2 regions of the Mesorhizobium sp. B2-1-3 genome follow, and region 2 is predicted to be linked to the other one. Evidence: predicted binding sites of a transcription regulator. Region 2 holds the regulator's gene; the other holds the start of a gene.

Region 1 (11,479 bases), on a different contig from region 2:
CCCGGCTTCGACTTGCCGCCTCTGATGTTTTCGATCGAGGAGATGGAGGCGATCGTGCTGTCACTGGCGCTGCTGGAGCGCACGGGCGACGACGAGCTCAAGCAGGCAGCCAAGCGCGTCGGCGCCAAGATCGCCGGCGCGGTACCGCCGCCTTTGCGCCAGACGCTCGACGCCAATGCGCTGCATGCGTGGGGATTCGCCGCGCCCTCTGCAGGTGCGATCGACCTGGCGCTGGTGCGCCGCGCCATACGCGACGAGGAGAAGCTCGACCTCTCCTATCGCGACGAGCTTGGCCGCGCTTCCGAGCGCCTCATCCGCCCGATCGCGCTGATCTATTACGCCGAGACCGCCAACATCGTCGCCTGGTGCGAGCTGCGCCAGGCGATCCGCAATTTCCGCAGCGACCGCATCGAGGATTGCCAGCCGACGGGACTGCGCTTCAAGGGCGAAGGCGATCGGTTGCGGCAGATCTGGGTCAATGGGTGGGAAGTCAACGCAGCGGCCGCCGGCTAAACCGACCAGCGGAGCGAACCTTACCTTACATCCACCCAGCGCTTCTCCTCGAACGATCGCGCCATCGCATGCATGGTGCGCTCGATCTCCAGACCTTCGTCGAATTCGATGAGCCGCGCCGGTCTGCCGGCGAGCCGGGTCAGCAGTTCATGGCATTCGATGATCTTGAGATCATTGAAGCCAAGACTGTGCCCGGGCGCGGGGACGAACAGGTCGTAGGGCTTGTGCTGTGGCGACACGAGGATGGTGCGATAGCCCTGTTCGGTCGGGCGATCCGATGTGAGGTAGAGCTGGAACTCATTCATCCGCTCCTGGTCGAACAGGATCGAGCCCTTGGAGCCGAAGATCTGGACGGCGATGCGGCCCTTGCGGCCCCAGGCCGAACGGTTGACCAGAAGCGTGCCGGCGATGCCGTTCTCCAGATGCATCAGCACGGAGGCAATGTCGTAGGTCTCGACCGCGCGGCGGCCGCCGGCGGCCAGCTTGCGGTCGGCATAGGGCTTGGCCATGTCGCAGATGACGCTGGCGACGCGGCCGAACAGGGTCGACACCAGCGACAGCGGATGCACGGCGAAATCATCAAGCGCGCCATAGCCGGAAGATGCCTCGTGCTTCCAGAAGAACAGCGCCTCGGGATCGGCCATGAAATCCTCGTCCATCTCGATGCGCAGATGGTTGACCTCGCCGATGATGTTTTCGTCGAGCAGCGCGCCGATGTGGCGGATGGCCGGGCTCTGGATGTAATTGTAACCGAGCGCCGCGACCTTGCCGGATTTCTTCGCCGCGGCCGCCATCGCCTCGGCTTCGGCGAAGCTCGGCGCCATCGGCTTTTCGCACCACAAATGCTTGCCGGCCTCGAGAACTGCGATGGCCATTTCCGGATGGAACTGGTTGGGCGTGGTGAGCGAGACGACGTCCACTTCGGGATCGTTGACGACGGCGCGCCAGTCACCGGACGCCCTGGCGAAACCGAACTCGCCGGCCTTGCGCCTGGCGAGATCCTCATTGACCTCGCCGAGATGGACAAGCCGCGGTTTGGTCATGTCTGGAAAGACGGCGCCGACGGCACTCCACGCGATGGCGTGGCACTTGCCCATAAATCCCGTGCCGATAAGACCGACGCCGACCATTTTCCGTTCCTCCACCGTCATAGATGCTACGTGGATGAATTAGTCCATTTTTGTTCGGAATGGAATGTCTGCCTCATTTTTTATGGTGTTCTTGCGCAGCCTCGCTATGATGGGGCAGAGAGGACGCTTCACCGATGAGCTTGGACGGGCCGACGATGGACGAACGGGTACCTCGCGACTTCGAGACGCTGCGCGCCACGATCCTCGATCGGCGCGAAAGCCTGCCCAAGCGCATCGCCCAGATCGCCGCTTATGCGCTCGACAATCCCGACGATATCGCCTTCGGCACCGCCGCCAGCATCGCCGCCTCGGCCGGCGTGCAGCCCTCGACGCTGATCCGCTTTGCCCAGCAGCTCGGCTTTGACGGCTTCACCAGCCTGCAGCAGGTGTTTCGCGAACGGCTGCGCGAGCGCAACTCCTCCTATGACGAACGGCTGCAGGCGCTGCGCGCCAAGGCCGAGGGCGGCGCCGGCCACCGGGCGATCTTCGACGGCTTCGTCGCCGCCGCCAGCACCTCGCTCAACGACATTTCGCGCACGCTGGACGACGCGCATCTGGAAGAAGCGATTTCCCTGCTGGCCAAGGCACAGACCATCTATGTGCTGGCCAAGCGGCGCTCCTATCCGGTGGCGTCCTACATCGCCTATGCGCTTGGCAAGCTGAAGATCCGCAACCAGCTGATCGAATCAGCCGCCGGCCTCAACGCCGAGATGGTCAGCTTTGCGACGCCCGCGGATGCCGTCGTCGCCATTTCCTTCTCGCCCTATGCGCCGGCCACGATCGAGGAGGCGCGCACGATTTCCGAACAGGGCGTGCCGATCATTGCCATCACCGACAGCTCGTTTTCACCGCTTGCTCAGTTCGCCAGCGTCTGGTTCGAGGTTGCCGAGGCGGATTTTGCCGGCTTCCGCTCGCTATCGGCGACGATGGCGCTGGCCATGGCGCTGACCGTTGGCGTCGGCGAGAAGCGGCGCAACCCCGGCAAGGGGCGCAAGGCCTGAGTGGAAGGCAAAAGGCGATTTTAGATCGGGGAATGCTCATTCCATATTGACTATGGATTGGAATTATTATTTCATATTTTTCGGCGCCACGCTGCCGCTCGCGCGTGTACCCCAACATAACAGGCCCGACGGGAGGTTCCAATGAGCGAAGCCGTGGACGCGAAATACGCTGCGCTCGACGTCATCACCATCGGCCGGGCTTCCGTCGACCTCTATGGCCAGCAGATCGGCTCGCGGCTGGAGGACATCACCTCCTTCGCCAAGTCGGTGGGCGGCTGCCCGGCCAACATCTCGGTCGGCACGGCGCGGCTCGGCCTGCGTTCGGCGCTGCTGACGCGGGTCGGCGACGAGCAGATGGGCCGCTTCATCCGTGAACAATTGAAGCGCGAAGGCGTCAACACCGACGGGCTGAAGACCGACAAGGAGCGATTGACCGCGCTGGTGCTGCTTTCGGTCGAGAGCGAAGGCGTTTCGCCGATGATCTTCTACCGCTCCGACTGCGCCGACATGGCGCTGGCCGAGGAGGACATCGACGAGACGTTTATTTCCTCGGCTCGCGCGGTCGTCGTCACCGGCACGCATTTTTCCCGGCCCAACAGCGATGCCGCCCAGCGCAAGGCGATCCGCATCATGAAGGCCAAGGGCGGCAAGGTCGTGTTCGACATAGACTACCGGCCGAACCTCTGGGGCCTGGCCGGCCACGCCGAGGGTTTTGAGCGCTACGTCAAGTCCGACCGCGTCTCGGCGCAGTTGAAGACGGTGCTGCCCGATTGCGACCTCGTCGTGGGCACCGAGGAAGAGATCATGATCGCCTCGGGCGCCGACGACTGCCTGAGCGCCCTGAAGACGATCCGTTCGCTGTCCCCGGCCACCATCGTCTTGAAGCGCGGCGCCATGGGTTGCATCGTCTATGACGGGCCTATCAGCGACGATCTCGAGGACGGCGTGGTCGGCAAGGGTTTTCCGATCGAGATCTACAACGTGCTTGGCGCCGGCGATGCCTTCATGTCGGGCTTCCTGCGCGGCTGGCTGGGCGGCGAAAGCCTTGCCACGGCGGCGACCTGGGCCAATGCCTGCGGCGCCTTCGCCGTGTCGCGGCTGTTGTGCGCGCCGGAATATCCGACCTTCGAGGAATTGCAGTTCTTCCTCGAGCACGGCAGCAGGCATCTGGCCTTGCGCAAGGACGAGGCGATCAACCACATCCATTGGGCAACGACGCGCCGGCACGACATTCCCTCGCTGATGGCATTCGCCTGCGACCACCGGGTGCAGCTCGAGGACATGGCGGCCAAGACTGGCGCTGACGCGTCGCGCATCGAGGATTTCAAGGTGCTGACGGTGAAAGCGGCGGCCAAGGTCGCCGCCGGGCGCGACGGATACGGCATGTTGCTCGACGAGAGGCATGGCCGCGAGGCGATGTTCGAATTCGCCAGGCATTCCTTTGCCTGGCTCGGGCGGCCGGTGGAGCTGCCGGGCTCGCGGCCGCTGCGCTTCGAATTCTCGCAGGACATCGGTTCGCAGCTCACCGAATGGCCGGTCGACCACTGCATCAAATGCCTTTGCTTCTATCATCCCGACGATCCGCCGGGCTTGAAGGAGGAACAGCAGCAGAAATTGCGCGCACTGTTCGAGGCCGCGCGGAAAGTGGGCAGGGAGCTTCTCATCGAGATCATCGCCGGCAAGCACGGCAAGCTCGACGACACGACCATCCCGCGTGCGCTTGAGGAACTCTATGCGCTCGGCATCAAGCCGGATTGGTGGAAGCTCGAACCGCAGGCGTCTAGCGGCGCGTGGACGAAGATCGAGGCCGTGATCCTGAAAAACGATCCCTGGTGCCGCGGCGTCGTGCTGCTCGGCCTGGAAGCCCCGCAGGACGAGTTGGAGGCCGCCTTCGCAGCGACGGCCAAGGCGCCTATCGTCAAGGGTTTCGCGGTCGGCCGCACCATCTTCATCAATGCCGCCGAACAATGGCTTTCCGGGAAGATGTCGGACGACGAAGCGATTGCCGATATGGCATCGCGCTTCGAGCAACTGACCGAGGCATGGCTTGCCGCGCGCGGCCGTAAAGCAGCATAAGAAGGCACGGGCACAGGGACTGCGGAGGAAACCAATGAGCAAGACAATCCGCCTGACGATGGCGCAGGCGCTGACCCGTTTCCTGAGCAAACAGATGACCGAGATCGACGGCGCAAAGGTACCGATCTTCGGCGGCGTCTGGGCCATCTTCGGCCACGGCAATGTTGCCGGCATCGGCGAGGCGCTCTACCAGGTGCGCGACAAACTGCCGACCTTCCGCGCCCACAATGAACAGGCGATGGCGCATGCGGCGATCGCCTATGGCAAGGCCAATTTCCGCCGCCGCTTCATGGCCGCCACCTCATCGATCGGGCCCGGCGCGCTCAACATGGTGACGGCGGCGGCACTTGCGCATGTAAACAGGTTGCCTGTCCTGTTTCTGCCGGGTGACGTCTTCGCCAACCGCGTTCCCGATCCGGTGCTTCAGCAGGCCGAGGATTTTTCGGACGGCACGGCGACGGTCAATGACTGTTTTCGTCCGGTGTCGCGCTATTTCGACCGCATCACGCGGCCGGAGCAGATCATCCCGGCGCTCAACCGCGCCATGGCCGTGCTGACCGACCCGGCCGAATGCGGGCCGGTGACCTTGTCGCTCTGCCAGGACGTGCAGGCCGAGGCCTATGACTATCCCGAGAGCTTCTTTGCCGAACGGGTCTGGCGCCAGCGCCGGCCGCGCCCGGACCGGGCTGAATTGGCGGCTGCGGTTGCAGCGCTGAAGAGCGCAAGCAAGCCGCTGGTGATCGCCGGCGGCGGCGTGCTCTATTCTCGGGCCTCGGACGAACTGGCGAAATTCGTTGAAGGCGCCGGCATTCCGGTCTGCGAAACGCAGGGCGGCAAATCCTCGCTGCCGGACGATCATCCGCTCAACATGGCGGCGATCGGCGTCACCGGCACGTCGGCCGCCAACCGGCTGGCGGAAGAGGCCGATGTCGTGCTCGCCATCGGCACGCGCCTGCAGGATTTCACCACCGGCTCCTGGGCGCTGTTCAAGAATTCGGGCAAGACCATCATCGGCTTGAATGTGCAGCCTTTCGATGCCGGCAAGCATCGGGCATCGCCGCTGGTCGCCGACGCGGCCGAAGGCTTGGCCGAACTCGGTGCCGCGCTGAAGGGTTGGAAGGCGCCATCCGCCTGGACCGACAATGCGGCAGCCGGCAAGAAGGAATGGCAGGCCGAAGCCGCCAAGGTGACGGCGTCGACCAATGCCGCCTACCCTTCCGACGCGCAGGTGATCGGCGCCGTGCAACGCGCCATGGGCTCCGGCGTGACGCTGCTCAACGCCGCCGGCGGGCTGCCGGGCGAATTGCACAAGCTTTGGCAGGCCGGCGCGCCCGGCTCCTACCACGCAGAATACGGCTTCTCGACCATGGGCTATGAGATTGCGGGCGGGCTCGGCACCAAGATGGCCAAGCCTGACGAAGAGGTCGTCGTCATGATCGGCGACGGCTCTTATCTGATGCTCAATTCCGAGATCGCCACCTCGGTGATGCTCGGCCTGAAGCTGACCATCGTGCTGCTCGACAACAGGGGTTTTGGCTGCATCAACCGGCTGCAGATGGCGACCGGCGGCGCCAACTTCAACAATCTCCTGAAGGACGCGCGCCACGAGGTGCTGCCCGACGTCGACTTTGCCGCGCACGCCGCGAGCATGGGGGCGATCGCCGAGAAGGTCTCGTCGATCGCAGGGCTGGAGACGGCGCTGGCTCAGGCGAAAGGCAACGACCGCACCACGGTGCTGGTCATCGACACCGATCCGCTGGTCTCCACCGATGCCGGCGGCCACTGGTGGGACGTGGCGGTGCCGGAAGTCTCCGAGCGCAGCCAAGTGAACGCGGCGCGCAAGGTCTATGACGAGAAGCGGCGGATGCAGAGCGTCGGCGATTGATCTCGGCGCTGCCCACCCCCTACCTCTCCTTGTGGGGAGGTCGGACCGAAGGTCCGGGTGGGGTCTGGCGCCGCACCCCCACCCCGCTGCTTCGCAGCGACCCTCCCCACAAGGGGGAGGGTGAACAAGAACCGGAGTGACGACTTGAAAGCCAAACTGGGCATGTCCCCCATCGCGTGGTGGAACGACGATCTTGCGGAACTCAGCGACGACGTGTCGTTGGAGGAGTGCCTACGCCAGTCGCGTTCGGCCGGCTTCACCGGCATGGAGATGGGACGGCGCTTTCCCAAGGACCCCAAGGTGATGCTGCCGATCCTGAAGGCGGCTGACGTCACACTGTGCGGCGGCTGGTTCTCGGGCACGCTGGTCGACGAGGAGATGAGCAAGAACAAGGATCGCATCCAGCCGATGATCGACCTGTTCAAGGCGGTCAACGCGCCTTGCATCGTCTATGGCGAGGTTGGCCGTTCGATCCAGGGCGACCGCTCGAAGCCGCTCGCCACCAAGCCGAAACTCTCGAGCGACGAGATGAAGGCCTATGCCAGGCGCCTGACCGAATTCGGCGAATGGTGCGCCGAGCAAGGCATGCCGCTTTCCTATCATCACCATATGGCGGCGGTGGTCGAGACCGAGGCGGAGCTCGACGCCTTCATGCGCCATTCCGGAGCGGGCATTCCGCTGCTGCTTGACGCTGGACATCTGGCCTTTGCCGGCGGCGATGTGCTGCGCGCCATCGACAATCACCACAAGCGCATCAGCCATGTGCATGTGAAGGATGTACGCATGGGCGTGATCGAGAAGCTCGACCGCACGAGGCAGTCCTTCCTCGATGCGGTGGCTCTCGGCGCCTTCACCGTGCCGGGCGACGGCTCGCTGGATTTCGGCGCCATCGTGCAGCGTTTCGCCGACCACGGCTATGAAGGCTGGTTCGTGGTCGAGGCCGAACAGGACCCGAAGAAGAACCCGCCGCTCAAGATGGCGCAGGTGGGCCACAAGGAGTTGATGCGGGTGATGACGGCGGCCGGCTACACGGTCGAGACCCAGGGCTTCCCCGATGTCTGATCGGGTTCTCGCCAGGCCGGGCTTGCTGTAGGTTGCCGCGATGAAAGATTCCGAGCACCCCTTCTTCCGGCCCCTATGGCGGCGTGTCGCCGTCGTCGCGGTCTGCGTCATCTGGTCGATCATCGAATTCGCGAGCGGCACGCCGTTCTGGGGCGTGATCGCGCTGGGCTTCGCCGGCTATGGCGTCTGGCAGTTTTTTTATCTCTACAAGCCGGCCGACGAGAACAAGGCGCCCGCCGAAGTCGAACCGAAGGAGTAACCGGATGTCGAAGCTGCTGGTCAAAGCCGACAAGGGCCATGGCCGTGTCGCGCATGTCACGCCGCAAAGCGCCGGATGGACCTATGTCGGGTTCGACCTGCACCGGCTGGAACCGGGCGAAACGGCTTCGGGAACAACGGACGATCGCGAAGTCTGCCTGGTGTTCGTCACCGGCAAGGGCACGGTCACGGCCGGCGGCAAGGATCTCGGCCTGCTTGGCCAGCGCATGTCGCCCTTCGAAGGCAAACCATGGTCGGTCTATGTGCCGCAGGGATCGGACTGGTCGGTGACGGCTGATAGCGGACTGGAACTGGCGGTCTGCTCGGCGCCGGGATTGAGCGGCGGCCTGCCGGTTCGCGTCATCGGGCCTGACGACCTCGGCCAGGAGGTGCGCGGCAAGGGCACCAATACGCGCTACGTCACCAACATCCTGCCCGAGGGCAAGCCGGCCGATTCGCTGCTGGTGGTCGAGGTCATCACGCCCGGCGGCCATACGTCGAGCTATCCGCCGCACAAGCACGACCAGGACAATCTCCCTAACGAATCCTATCTCGAGGAAACCTATTATCACCGCCTCAACCCGCCGCAGGGCTTTGCTTTCCAGCGGGTCTATACCGACGCCGACAAGGACGGCTCCCGCGCGCTGGACGAGGCGATGGCGATCGAGGACGGCGACGTCGTGCTGGTGCCCAAGGGCTATCACCCCTGCGCGGCTTGCCATGGCTACGACCTCTACTATCTCAACGTCATGGCCGGCCCGAAGCGGACGTGGAAATTCCACAATGCGCCCGAGCACGAATGGCTGATGAAGGCCTGACCGTTGCGCGTTCACGGCTGAACCTGTTGGTCCAGATCAGAAAAATCGTCGGCTAAGGACCGGCGGGGTCGATTTGCCTTCGAAAACCCTTCAAAGCTTCGTCAATCCGTCATGGAAATCACCTATGGCAACGGGCTGACGAGGATTTTCGATGCGCTACGCCATCTACTTCACCCCCCAACAGGACGAAAAATTGGCGCGGATCGCCGCCAACTGGCTGGGCCGTGACCCGTTCGGCGCCGCGACGCGACCGGTGGAGGCGGTGGGCGATTTGTCGGCGGCGGAAGTCGCCTTCCACACCGCATCGGCACGGCGCTATGGTTTTCACGCAACGCTGAAAGCCCCTTTCCGGTTAGCGGCCAACGAAACCGAAGCCTCGTTGCGCGCAGCGCTCGACGCCTTTGCCCAGGCGACGTCCGTTGTGATGATCCCGCGTCTCGTCGTCAGCCAGATCGACGGTTTCTTCGCACTGGTGCCGGAGGCGCCATTGCCTCCGCTCAATCGCTTCGCCGATGATGTGGTGCGCGATTTCGACCGCTTTCGCGCGCCGTTGACGGAGGCCGAGATCGAGCGGCGCAGCCCGGACTCGCTGAAGCCGGGCGAATTCCGCAATCTCTGCCAATGGGGCTATCCTTACGTCTTCGAGAGCTTCCGCTTTCACATGACGCTGTCCGGCAGGGCCGGGCCACAGGAAAGCCTTCGTCTTCGCCTGGCAATCGAGGGCCTGTTCGCCGAGGTGCTGCGCCAGCCGGTTCCGGTGGACGCGCTGACGTTGTTCATCGAGCCCGAACCCGGCGCCCCGTTCATGGTGCTTTCCCAGCACGCGCTCGGGCGCCGTCCGGCCAGAAAAACCGCCTGAAGCAACAAGCCGTAAAGGCGAGAAAAAACCAAGGACTGCCTGAAATGACCGCCGAGACCATTCTGAGCAACGCCCGCATCGTTCTTGCCGACGAGATCATCGAGGGCTCGCTCGTGATGCGTGACGGTCTGATCGCCGACATATCCTCCGGCGCCGTGCGAGCCGGCGAGGACATGGCTGGCGACTTCATCATTCCGGGGCTGGTCGAGCTTCACACCGATCATCTCGAAGGCCATTATGCGCCGCGGCCGAAGGTGCGGTGGAACCCGATCGCCGCCGTGCTCGCCCATGACGCGCAAGTGGCGACCGCCGGCATTACCACCGTGCTCGACGCCTTGCGTGTCGGCATGGACGAGGATGCCGATCTCAACGCCACCGATATCCGCAAGCTCGCCGACGCGATCGAGGACAGCGTGCGGATGGATCGATTGCGGGCCGACCATTTCATCCATCTGCGCTGCGAGGTCTCGGCGCCGGATTGCCTCAGGGCCTTCGCCAATTTCGAGACCGACGAACGGGTGAAGCTCGCCTCGCTGATGGACCATGCGCCGGGCCAGCGCCAGTTCGTCAACCTCGAAACCTATGCCTACTACTATCAACGCAAGCTGAAGCTGACCGATCGCGATTTCCAGAAATTCTGCGAGAAGCGGATGGGCGAATCGGCACGGAATTCGGCCCCGAACCGCGTCTTCATCGCCGCCGCCTGCCACGAGCGCGGCATCGTGCTTGCGAGCCATGACGATGCGACGACGGGCCATGTCGACGAAGCCATCGAGCAAGGCGTGCGCGTTGCCGAATTCCCAACCACCGAGGAAGCCGCCAGGGCTTCGAAGGATGCAGGGCTCGGCGTGCTGATGGGCGCGCCCAATGTCATGCGGGGCGCCTCGCATTCGGGCAACGTCTCGGCGCGCACGCTGGCCAGCGACGGCCTGCTCGACATATTGTCGTCCGACTACATCCCCTTCAGCCTGATCCAGTCCGCCTTCTTTCTCGGCGACGTCGTCGATAGCATTTCCCTGCCGCAGGCGGTGGCAATGGTGTCCAAGAACCCGGCCGAGGCCGTCGGTCTTTCCGATCGCGGCGTCATCGAAGAGGGCCGCCGGGCCGACCTGGTGCGCGTGCGCCTCGACGACCACGTTCCGGTGGTGCGCACGGTCTGGCGGCAGGGGCGGCGGGTCGCGTGATGGCTTCGGCATTGATCGAGCGTGAACTGTCGGCCGAGGCGTTTCCGATACGCGACGGCGTCTTCGTTGCCGTGGTGGGCCCGAGCGGCGCCGGCAAGGATACGATCATCGGCCATGCCAAGGCGCTTTTCGCCGACGAGCCGCGGCTGGAGTTCGTGCGCCGCGTCATCACCAGACCGAGCGACACGGCAAGCGAGGATCACGACACGCTGGCCGATGCCGCCTTCATCGAGGCCGAAGCCGACGGCGCCTTCGCCGTTTCCTGGGAAGCGCACGGCCTGCGCTACGGCCTGCCGGCCGAGGTCGATTGGGCAGTGGCCAACGGCCATGTCGCTGTCGCCAACGTATCGCGCGCGATCATTCCTGCCTTGCGGGAGCGCTATGCCAATCTGGCCGTCGTCGAGATCACCGCTTCGCCCGATGTGCTGGCCGGGCGGCTGGCGATGCGTGGCCGCGAGTCGCGCGGGGAGGTTCTGGCACGCCTGGCGCGCAGCGCCCCTGTGACGCTCTCCGGACCCGGCGTCACCTCGATCGACAATAGCGGTTCGCGCGAAGCGGCAGGCGAGCGCTTTGCCGAGGTGCTGCGCAAGGCGATGGCGTTCTCCGACATGTCGGGGCTGATCGACTAAAGGTGTTGATGGTCAGGTGGCGCTCGCCTGACCTGAACATCGAAACACCTTCCTTTTATGCCGC
Region 2 (11,479 bases):
GCGATGACAAAGCCCTGGAAGGCGCCGATCAACAGACCGAGCACCAGGCCGATGACCAGCGCCAGCACCCAGATCCATGGGTTGCCAAGCTCAAGCCCGACGAAGCGCACTAGGAAATGCACCTGGGCGAAGCCCATGACCATGCCGATCAACCCTTCGGCGGAACCGACGGACAGATCGATATTGCGCATGACGATGACCAGCACCATGCCGCAGGCCATGATGGCGACGGCCGAGGTCTGCACCGACAGGTTCCACAGATTGCGCGGCGTGAGAAAGGTACGGCTGTCGAAATCGAGCGGATTGACGCCGAGACGCAGGCTGGACAAGACATGCAACCCGATCCAGATCAGCAGCAGCGCGCCGATCATGCCGAGCATGCGCGTGTCGATCTCGGTCGCCTTAAGGAACCGGGCGACGGCGCCGAGTTCCGACGCACGCGCGGTGTCGGCCTGCGGGTTGGACGTCGTATCGGTCATGATTTTCTCCCACCGGCCTGCCCGTCCGATGCGGGATGCCGGAAGCCAGCCTAGAAGTTACCCGCCCGGGGCGGAAAAACAAATCTTCTTGAAAAAACGCCGCGGCTTGGCAGCCGCGGCGTTCATCGCATGAAATGGAAGATCAGTTGCAGGCCGCTACGCTGCCCGCCGCGACGCCGGCACAGACCTCGTCTTTCTTGATCCAGCCGGCGTCGATGACGACGTTGAGATTGTCCTTGGTGATCGCAACCGGGGTCAGGAACAGCGATTTGACGGTGTTCCCACCGGGCGTTGTGAAGTCCTTGACGCCGGCGATATCGGTCATCTTCTTGCCGTCGGCCAGCTGCGAGGCGATCTCGGCGGCATTCTTGCCGAGTTCACGCGCGTCCTTCCACACCGACACGGTCTGCGTGCCGAGCGCGATGCGGTTCAGCGCCGCGTGGTCGCCGTCCTGGCCCGAGACCGGAACGGTACCGGCCAGGCCTTGAGCCGTCAGCGCCGCGACGACGCCGCCGGCAGTGCCGTCATTGGCCGCGACCACCGCGTCGACCTTGTTGTCGTTGGCGGTCAGGAACTGCTCCATGTTCTTCTGCGCGTTGGCCGGCAGCCAGCCATCCGTATAGGCTTCGCCGACATTCTTGATCTTGCCGCTGTCGATGGCGTCCTTGAGCACTTCCATGGAGCCCGAGAACAGGAAATCGGCATTCGGATCGGCACCCGAGCCCTTGATGAAGACGTAGTTGCCTTCCGGCTTCACCTTGAACACTTCGCGGGCCTGCATGCGGCCGACTTCCTTGTTGTCGAAGGTCAGATAGAAGACGTCCTTGTTCTCGATCAGGCGGTCATAGCCGACGACCGGAATGCCTTCGTCGAGCGCCTTCTGCACCGCCGGGCCGATGGCGGAGGCGTCCTGCGCCAGGATGATCAGCGAATTGGCGCCCTGGGAGATCAGGCTCTCGACGTCGGTGAGCTGCTTGCCGGGATTGGACTGGGCGTCGGCGGAAATATACTTGTCGCCGGCGGCTTCGATCGCCTTCTTCATGGCGGCCTCGTCGGTCTTCCAGCGCTCTTCCTGGAAGTTCGACCAGGAAACGCCGATGACCTTGTCCTTCGCCTGCGCGACCGACGCGAGCGTCAGCGACATGGCGACACCCGCCAGGATGGCGGCTGTGAATCTCTTCATCTTAATCCTCCCTGCGCCGCGTATGGCGCGACCAAACAGGCCCGTAGGCCGGCACAAAGGCTCTATTTTTTCGAGCCTCGAAAAAACACTGGTCCATCGTCGGAACGCTGTCAACGTCGATTCTGATGTATTTTGATGTCCTCGTGAATTTTTTTCGAGCTCCGGAATAAATAATGACAGCCAAGGCCGGTTCTGCCAGTATTTGACGGTCGTCGGGATCCTGGGGAGAGAACGCGGCGACGGGGAGGATGCGAGAAACATGTCGGTCGGAATCCGCCACGACGATTTGCGCCGACGCAACCGGGCGATGGTGATCGCGGCCGTGCGCCGTGCCGGGCAGCCCTCGCGCACCGAGATTGCCGCGACCACCGGGCTCAGCCATTCCACCATATCGGCGATCTCCTCCGACCTGATTGGCGAAGGCATCCTGGCGCAGAGCAAGCCGAGCGAGGCCGGTGCGCTGAAACGCGGCCGGCCGCAGGTCGGCCTCAGCCTCAACCCTGAAGCCGCGGCGGTGATGACCGTGGTGCTGTCGCTGAATTTTCTCTCCGTCGCCGTCATCGACTATGCCGGCCAGGTGATATCTGAAGAGCAGCGCCGGCTGGACACGCTCACCCTGTCGCGCGAGGCGCTGATCGGCGAATGCGTGGCCATCGTCAGGCGGCGGTTCGAGGATCCCGACCTCGACGTCGGCAGCATCGCCCGTATCGCGCTGGCGATCCAGGGCATCACCGACACGGATGCGCGCACCATGCTGTGGTCGCCGATCACGCCGCAGACCGACATCGCCTTCGCCGACATACTGGAGGCCGAGTTCGGCATTCCCGCCACCATGGAGAACGATTGCAACATGATGGCGGTGGCGCTGCGCTGGCGCGATCCCCAGCGCTACCGCGACGACTTCATCGCCATCCTTTTGTCGCACGGCATCGGCATGGGCTTGGTGCTGAAGGGTGAACTGTTCACCGGCACCCATTCATCCGGAGGCGAGTTCGGCCACATGATCCATCGCCCCGGCGGGGCGCTCTGCCGCTGCGGGCGGCGCGGCTGCGTCGAGGCCTATGCCGGCAACTATGCCATCTGGCGCAACGCGAGGCAGCTTGGCGAGGACACCGAGCCCGTCGACGTCAGCGACGCCGACATGCGCACCCTGGCGGCCTCGGCGCGCGAAAAGGACGGGCCGGAGCGCGAAGCCTACCGCAAGGCCGGCGAGGCGCTGGGTTACGGCCTTGGCAGCCTGTTCGCGCTGATCGATCCGGCGCCGGTCGCCATGGTCGGCGTCAGCGCCGCCGCCTTCGACCTGATCGAGCCGGCTCTGCGCGAGGCCATTGCCCAGACCGCCGGCGGCCAGCACTCGAAATCGATTTCCTTCGACACCGAGCCGAACGAACTGCCACTGATCCGCGAGGGCTGCGCCATGCGCGCGCTGACCTTCGTCGACCAGGAGATTTTCGCGCCGGGGGCACAGGCGAAATCAGGCGTGGGCGAGAACGTTGCGTGACATATCCCTAGTCTTCGCGAATCGCATACCCCGCGCCCCGAATGGTGCGGATCACGTCAGGCATGCGGCCATTGTTGACCGCCTTGCGCAGCCGGCCGACATGCACGTCCACGGTGCGCTCGTCGATATAGATCGTTTCGCCCCAGACATTGTCGAGCAGTTGGCTGCGCGAGAACACGCGGCCGGGATGTCGCATCATGAATTCGAGCAGGCGGAACTCGGTCGGCCCGAGCCGGATCTCGCTTTTCTTGCGGTAGACCCGGTGCGATTCACGGTCGAGCACGATGTCGCCGACCTTGAGCACGCTGGACAGAACTTCGGGCTTGGCGCGGCGCAGCAGCGCCTTGACGCGTGCCATGAATTCCGGCGTTGAGAACGGCTTGACCAGATAGTCGTCGGCGCCGGTGGAGAGACCGCGCACCCGGTCGCTTTCCTCGCCGCGCGCCGTCAGCATGATGATCGGCAGCCGCTCGGTCTCGGGCCGCATGCGGAGACGGCGGCAGAGCTCGATGCCGGACACCGCCGGCACCATCCAGTCGAGCACAAGAAGGTCAGGGACATTCTCCTGCAAGCGGATCTCGGCTTCGTCGCCGCGCGTCACCACCTCTACCTGATAACCCTCCGATTCCAGATTGTAACGGAGCAGCACACCCAGCGGCTCCTCGTCCTCCACCACCATGATGCGTGGCGCGATCATCGACTGGTCACCCCTGCCGTCAAGCCGCTGGCGCCGACATCGCCGTCTCGTCCTGCTTTGGGCGATTGGCGGGCAATTGCGTGCCGGTCAGCACATAATAGGCATTTTCGGCAATGTTGGTCACGTGATCGCCGATGCGCTCGAGATTCTTGGCGCAGAACAAAAGATGCGTGCAGGCGGTGATGTTGCGCGGATCCTCCATCATGTAGGTCAGCAGCTCGCGGAAGACCGACGTGTATTTGACGTCGATGCGTTCATCGTCGGCGCGCAGCTTGGCAAGTGCCGCGGCATCGCGCGCCGCATACTCCTCGATCACGCCTTGGACCTGGATCAGCACAAGCTGCGCCATGGCGTCGATGGAGTGCGACAGGTCGCGCGGCGTGGCGGCAAGGCCGACGGTGCCGACGCGCTTGGCGATGTTCTTGGCGAGATCGCCGATGCGTTCGAGATCGCCCGCCATGCGGATCGAGCCGACGACATGGCGCAGATCGTCCGCCATGGGCTGCCGCTTGGCGATCAGGGTGATGGCGCGGTCGTCGAGTTCGCGCTGGCGCGCATCCATGATCGCGTCGTCGGAGACGACGCGCTGGGCGAGCGCGTTGTCGGAATTCAGGAGCGCCTTGGTCGCGCCGCCGACCATCGATGAGGCGAGATCGCCCATGTCGCGGATCAGCCTGCTGATCTGTCCGAGATCTTCGTCAAAGGCTGCGACTGTGTGTTCGGCCATGATCTTGGTCCTCGTATGCCTGGGATCAGCCGAAGCGGCCGGTGATATAGTCCTGCGTGCGCTTCTCGCGGGGCGACGTGAAGATCTTCTCGGTGCGGTCGAACTCGACCAGCTCGCCCAGATACATGAAGGCGGTCTGCTTCGACACGCGCGCCGCCTGCTGCATGTTGTGGGTGACGATGACGATCGTATAATCGGCCTGCAACTCGTCGATCAGCTCCTCGATCTTGGCGGTCGACAGCGGATCGAGCGCCGAGGCAGGCTCGTCGAGCAGGATGACCTCCGGCTTCACCGCCACCGTGCGGGCGATGCAGAGGCGCTGCTGCTGGCCGCCCGAAAGGCTGAGGCCGCTGGCGTTGAGCTTGTCCTTGACCTCGCTCCACAGTGCCGCGCGCTTCAGCGCCTGCTCGACACGGCCGTCCATCTCCGCCTTGCTGAGCTTCTCATAGAGCCTGACGCCGAAGGCGATGTTCTCGTAGATCGACATCGGGAACGGCGTCGGCTTCTGGAACACCATGCCGATCTTGGTCCTGAGCAGGTTGAGATCCTGCGAACGGTCGAGGATATTCTGGCCGTCGAGCAGCACCTGGCCCTCGGCGCTCTGCCTCGGGTAAAGCTCGTAGATGCGGTTGAAGACGCGCAGCAGCGTCGACTTCCCGCAGCCCGAAGGCCCGATGAAGGCGGTGACGCTGCGCTCGGGCAGCGACAGGCTGATATCCTTCAGCGCCTTCGACTGGCCATAGTAGAAATTGAGGCCCTTGACCTCGATCTTGGCTTTCTCGACCGCGACTTCGGGCGTATTCAACTCGGTGGACAACATCGGTTTCATCTGTCCTCTCTGCGTCCGGTAAGGCTGCGGGCGAAGATGCTCAGCCCGAGAACCGTAAGGGTGATTATGAGTGCGCCGGTCCACGCCAGCTGCTGCCATTCCTCGTAGGGGCTGAGAGCGAACTGGAAGATGGTGACGGGCAGGCTGGCCATCGGCGCATTGAGATTACTCGACCAGAACTGGTTGTTGAGCGCCGTGAAGAGCAGCGGCGCCGTCTCGCCGGAAATGCGGGCGATGGCCAGCAATATGCCTGTGACGATGCCCGACAGCGCCGCACGGTAGGCGACCGAGCGGATGACCACCCAGCGCGGCGCGCCGATCGCGGCGCCGGCCTCGCGCAAGGCGTTCGGCACCAGGTTGAGCATGTCCTCGGTGGTGCGAACGACGACCGGGATGACCAGGATGGCCAGTGCGACGGCACCGGCGATCGCCGAGAAATGTCCCATCGGCCGCACCAGCAGCTCGTAGACGAACAGGCCGACGATGATCGAGGGTGCCGACAGCAGGATGTCGTTGATGAAGCGCACGACGGTGGTGAGGCGCGAGAAGCGGCCATATTCGGCCATGTAGGTCCCAGCGAGGACACCGATCGGCGTGCCGACGATGACGGCGATGACTGTCATCATGATACTGCCGTAGATGGCATTGAGCAGGCCGCCGGCATCGCCGGGCGGCGGTGTCATTTCGGTGAACACAGAGAGCGAAACACCCGACAGGCCCTTATAGAGCAGTGCGCCGAGGATGAGCGCCAGCCAGGCCAGGCCGATGCCCGCCGCCGTGACGCATAGCGTCATCATCACGGCATTCCTGCGCTTGCGTCGATTGTGAAGCGATGTGGCCGTCGACATCGGTCAGGCTCCCGTGCGGCTGTCCATGCGCAGCAGCATGTAGCGCGCAAGGGCAAGGATCAGGAAAGTGATGACGAACAGGATCAGGCCGAGCGCCACCAGCGAAGACGTATAGAGATCGCCGTCGGCTTCGGTGAACTCGTTGGCGATGGTCGCCGAGATCGTCGTGCCGGGCGCGAACAGCGAGCCGCTGATGCGGTGGGCGTTGCCGATGACGAAGGTTACCGCCATGGTTTCGCCGAGCGCGCGGCCGAGGCCGAGCATGACGCCGCCCATGATGCCGACGCGGGTATAGGGGATGACGACGCGGCGCGTGACCTCCCAGGTCGTGCAGCCGATGCCGTAGGCCGATTCCTTCAGCACCGCCGGCACCGTGTCGAAGACATCCTTGGTGATCGAGGTGATGAAGGGCAGGACCATGATGGCAAGGATCAGCGCCGAGGTCAGAAGGCCGATGCCGTAGGGCGGGCCGGCAAACAGGCTGGAGAGTCCCGGCACGTCGTGGAAAAGCTTGATGATGAAGGGCTGCACCGTCGTCTGCAGGAACGGCGCGAACACGAACAGGCCCCAGATGCCGTAGATGATGGAGGGTATGCCGGCAAGCAGCTCGACGGCGATGCCGATGGGGCGCCGGAGTGGCCGCGGGCAGAGTTCGGTAAGGAAGATGGCGATGCCGATGCCGATGGGAACGGCGATCAGGATGGCGATGGCGGCGGTGACGATGGTTCCGTAGATCGGGGCCAGCGCTCCGAAATTCTCGGTGACCGGGTTCCACGATTCGGTCGTCAGGAAGGAGAACCCGAATTTCGACAGCGCTTCCCACGAGCCGGCAAACAGCGAAATCGCCACGCCGCCGAGGATGAGCAGGACGAGGATGGCGGAAAAGCGTGTCGCCGTCCGGAAAATCGTATCGGTGAGCGCGAAGCGTCGGACCGTCGCTTCCCTGGCCCGCATGGCGGCCGACGATGGCATGGCTTCGGAGACGGCGGTCATCTGGCCCTCGCGTTTCAAGGAAGACAGGGAGGGCGCCGTGAAGCGCCCTCCTCGTTCAGCAGGGATTACATGGCGGAATAGAGCGGCTTGCCGTCTTCGCCGACGATGTCCTTGGCCCACATGTCCTCGACGCTCTTGACGACCGCGTCGGGGATCGGAACGTAGTCCAGCGCCCCGGCCATGTCGTCGCCCTTCGCGTAGGACCAGGCGAAGAACTTGAGCGCTTCACCGGTCGCCGCCACGTCGCCGGGCTTCTTGTAGACCAGGATCCAGGTCGCCGACGTCATCGGCCAGGATTCGGCGCCCGGCTGGTTGGCCAGGATGACGCCATAACCAGGCTGCGAGCTCCAGTCGGCATTGGCCGCCGCCGCCGAGAACGCCGCCGCCGTCGGCTCGACCTTCTTGCCGTCCTTGTTGATCATGTCGGCATAGGTCAACTTGTTCTGCTTGGCGTAGGCGTATTCGACATAGCCGATCGAGCCACCGGTCTGCGAGACGTTGTTGGCGACGCCTTCATTGCCCTTGGCGCCGATGCCAACCGGCCATTCGAGCGCGGTGTTGACGCCGACCTTCGACTTCCAGTCGGCGCTGACGTCGGCCAGGTAGTAGCTGAAGTTGAACGTGGTGCCCGAACCGTCGGAGCGATGCACGACGGCGATCGCCTGGTCGGGAAGCTTGACGTCGGGATTGAGCTTGGCGATCGCCGCGTCATTCCAGTTGGTGATCTTGCCGACGAAGATATCGGCCAGCGTCGGGCCGTCGAGCACCAGTTCGCCCGGCTTGATGCCTTCGAGATTGACGACCGGAACGATGCCGCCCATCACCATCGGGAACTGTGCAAGTCCGGTGGATTCGAGATCCTCGCCCTTCAGCGGCGCATCGGAAGCGCCGAAGGTGACGGTCTTGGCTTTGATCTGCTTGATGCCGCCGCCCGAGCCGATCGACTGGTAGTTGAGACCGATGCCGGTCTCCTTCTTGTAGGCATCGGCCCACTTCGCATAGATCGGGTAAGGGAAGGTGGCGCCGGCACCGGAGATGTCAGCTGCCATTGCCGCGGAAAGGGTGAGGGTGGACGCCGCAGCCATTGCGATCGCAACGGCCGCCGAGCGGATGAAATGTCTCATATGGCCTGCTCCTGTTCGGAAGATGGTCTCTCGGCGCCATTCCTTGCCAGCGCCCGCTGAGGCCAATAGCGTTCGATTATAACAGTCGCATGACAGTTTCGTGTCAGCCCGGTAACGCGTCGCCGGCGCCTGGAAAGGCGATGGCGATTAGCGGCTGCGGCATGGCGCCGGTTTGCCTTCGGGAATCAGGGACTTGCGCTATCCGGCCACCCAAACAGCCATCGGATTCGGCATGGATCGCTGATCGAAGAAAAGCCGGACGGGAGCGCGTTGCTCGAGGCCAGAGGATGTCTTGGCCGGGCCATCGCCAAAAACAGGTCCGTTGGGGTAGATTGACGCTGCTTCATACTGGCGGTCGCTGCTCCCGCCCGTAACTAGAAGAGAGCGGAAATTCGATGCCGTCATTGTCCCGGCTGGACGCCGGCTTTGATATGGTGCGATCGCACCATAGTCTTGCTCGAAGGGCTGCAGCCGGCCCCGGGTGATTCTCGCCGCAATCCGGCCGAAGGCGCAAAGTCTATCCCGCGTTGCGCCGGGCCTGGCGACCAGCGCCGACCCAGCGCTCGACCTTTTCGAGCAGGGCCCTGGGGCTGATCGGCTTGGGCAGATAATCATCCATGCCGGCGTCCAGGCAGCGTTCGCGATCGCCCTTGAGCGCATGCGCGGTGACCCCGACGATCGGCACATGCGTGCCGGTTTCCTCTTCCAGCCGGCGGATGGCGGCGGTTGCCTCGAGCCCGTTCATCTCCGGCATCGAGACGTCCATCAGGATCATGCACGGATTGAGCCTGCCGAAAGCGTCCAGCGCCTTGCGGCCATTGCCGACGATCTCGAAACCGTAGCCGGTCTCGCCGAGGATCTGGGTGAAGACCATCTGGTTGACCTCATTGTCCTCGGCCACGAGGATGTCCAGCCGCTGCTCGCCGCCAGTCGCGGCAAGCCGAGGCCTGACCGGCGGCGGCTGCAGCAACGCGCGTTGCCCTGCCGCCGGTGGCGGTGACTGCGGATTGTTCCCGCCGCCTCCCTCGACAGCAAGCGGCCGGGCGACATCCGTGGCGTGGCGATGCCGCTGGATGGTGGCGACCAGCGTTTCCAGGAGCACCGAGGAGCGTGCGGGCTTGATGAGTTGGGCATCAATGCCGAGATCGCGGTAACTGGTGTTGGCCAGCGACTGGTCGACGGAGGTCAGCATGATGATCGGCGTGTCGGCAAGCCCGGCGGTGTTGCGCACGACACCTGCCATCTCGGCGCCGCTCATCTCGGGCATCTGATAATCGAGCACGACGCAATCGACCGGCACGCCGTAGGCGGCGGCCGCGATCAGCACTTTCAGTCCCTCGGCGCCGCTCTCGGCCGCGCAGGAATCGAAGGTCCATGACGTCATCTGCTCGGTCAGGATGGCGCGGTTGACGGCATTGTCGTCGACGATCAGCACCCGCGCGCCGGTCACGTCCACCGGCATGATGCGCTGCGCGTTCTGTTGTCCGGCCCTGGGCAGCGTGACCGTGAACCAGAAGGTCGACCCCTTGCCTTCGGCGCTTTCCACGCCGATGTCGCCGCCCATCAATTCGACCAGCCGCGAGGTGATCGCGAGCCCGAGCCCAGTGCCCTCATGCCGCCTCGTCGAGGAGGTGTCGACCTGGCTGAATTTCTCGAACACCTGTTTCAGCTTTTCCTCAGGGATGCCGATCCCGGTGTCGGTGACCGAGATCGTCAGCCTGGTTCCGTCCGGCACACTTTCGCCGGTGACGTCGACGAGCACATGGCCTTCTTCGGTGAACTTCACCGCATTGCCGAGCAGGTTGGTGACGATCTGCCGGATGCGGCCGACATCGCCGATGAACAGGCTTTCGAGCCCAGGCTCGATGCGCACGATGAGCTCGAGGTCCTTTTCCTTGGCCCGCGTCGACACCAGCGTCGCCACGTCCTCGATCGCCTCGGCGAGATTGAAGGGGGCGGGATCGAGCACCAACTGGCCGGCATCGATCTTGGAGAAATCCAGGATATCGTTGATGATGGTGAGCAGCGCGTTGCCCGATTTGACGATGATGTCGGTGAAGGTCTTCTGCTTCGGATCGAGATCGGATTTGGCCAGGAGTTCGGCCATGCCCAGCACGCCGTTCATCGGGGTGCGAATCTCATGGCTCATATTGGCGAGGAATTCCGACTTGGCGCGGTCGGCAAGTATGGCGCGCTGGCGCGCCTCGCGCAGTTCCGCCTCGCGCAGCTTCAATTCGGTGATGTCGGTGGTCGACCCGATCAGGTAGAGCGACCCGTCGGACGCGATCATCGCGCCCTTGCGGGCGAACTGGTGGCGCACGCTGCCGTCCGGGAGCATCACCGTCTCCTCGACCTCCTGGGTTTCGCCGCTGCGCAGCACCGCGAGGTCGCCATTGACGAAGGCTTCGCCGTCGGGCCCGAAAATTTCGATATCGGTCTTGCCGATCGCGTCCTGCTTGCTGAAGCCGGTGAGATCGCACCAGCCCTTGTTGACGTAGAATTGCCTGAGATCGGAGCGTTTGGCATAGATCGACACCGGCACGTTGTCGATCAGGCTGCGGAACACCTCGTTCTCGCGCATGCTTTCTTCCAGCGCCCGCTCGCGCGCCTTGACCTCGGTGATGTCGGTGCTGGAGCCGACCAGATGCACCGATCCGTCCAGCGCCACCAGCCGGCTCTTCCGCGTCATCAACTGCCGCACCGTGCCGTCGCGATGGGTGACGGGCTCCTCGACCTCCCTGACGCTGCCCGTGAGGGCAACCTCGGTATCGTCCAGGCTGTAGCTTTCTCCATCTCCGTCGCCGAACAGCTGCCGATCGGTGCGGCCGATAACGTCTTCCTTGGCGAGCCCGGTGATCGCGCACCAGGCCTTGTTGACGAACTCGATGCTGAGGTCCTGCGCCTTGATGAAGGCGGCCACGGGCAGTTCGTCCAGCACGTGCCGGAACAGGTCGATCTGCCGCATCGAATCGTGCAGCGCCTTTTCGCGGCTCTTGATCTCGGAGATATCGACACGCACGCCGATGAACGTGCCGTCGTCGGTGCGCATGTCGTAGACCTGGTACCAGCGACCGTCGGGATTGAGACGTTCGAAGGAT

What was found. The regulator PhoB, encoded in region 2, activates phosphate uptake and scavenging genes when phosphate is short. The targets are predictions, from matches to a motif close to TGTCATNNANCTGTCAT.
Region 1: FJ973_RS00480 (DUF1045 domain-containing protein) is a predicted target of PhoB. The motif match lies at 8,840-8,856, and genes of this name have one in related genera.

Annotation. Positions count from the first base shown of each region.
Region 1 is NZ_VFWL01000001.1:84,695-96,173, forward strand. It holds gene FJ973_RS00440 (YafY family protein) at 1-513, shown strand, start outside; gene FJ973_RS00445 (Gfo/Idh/MocA family oxidoreductase) at 534-1,643, opposite strand; gene FJ973_RS00450 (MurR/RpiR family transcriptional regulator) at 1,799-2,644, shown strand; gene iolC (5-dehydro-2-deoxygluconokinase) at 2,786-4,720, shown strand; gene iolD (3D-(3,5/4)-trihydroxycyclohexane-1,2-dione acylhydrolase (decyclizing)) at 4,755-6,605, shown strand; gene iolE (myo-inosose-2 dehydratase) at 6,750-7,667, shown strand; gene FJ973_RS00470 (DUF3329 domain-containing protein) at 7,708-7,926, shown strand; gene iolB (5-deoxy-glucuronate isomerase) at 7,931-8,743, shown strand; gene FJ973_RS00480 (DUF1045 domain-containing protein) at 8,895-9,602, shown strand; gene FJ973_RS00485 (alpha-D-ribose 1-methylphosphonate 5-triphosphate diphosphatase) at 9,647-10,786, shown strand; gene phnN (phosphonate metabolism protein/1,5-bisphosphokinase (PRPP-forming) PhnN) at 10,783-11,415, shown strand; gene FJ973_RS00495 (DUF2231 domain-containing protein) at 11,471-11,479, opposite strand, start outside.
Region 2 is NZ_VFWL01000021.1:23,618-35,096, reverse strand. It holds gene FJ973_RS26655 (sugar ABC transporter permease) at 1-479, opposite strand, end outside; gene xylF (D-xylose ABC transporter substrate-binding protein) at 622-1,662, opposite strand; gene FJ973_RS26645 (ROK family protein) at 1,922-3,163, shown strand; gene phoB (phosphate regulon transcriptional regulator PhoB) at 3,171-3,860, opposite strand; gene phoU (phosphate signaling complex protein PhoU) at 3,880-4,587, opposite strand; gene pstB (phosphate ABC transporter ATP-binding protein PstB) at 4,613-5,416, opposite strand; gene pstA (phosphate ABC transporter permease PstA) at 5,413-6,264, opposite strand; gene pstC (phosphate ABC transporter permease subunit PstC) at 6,268-7,257, opposite strand; gene pstS (phosphate ABC transporter substrate-binding protein PstS) at 7,323-8,381, opposite strand; gene FJ973_RS26610 (PAS domain-containing protein) at 8,899-11,479, opposite strand, start outside.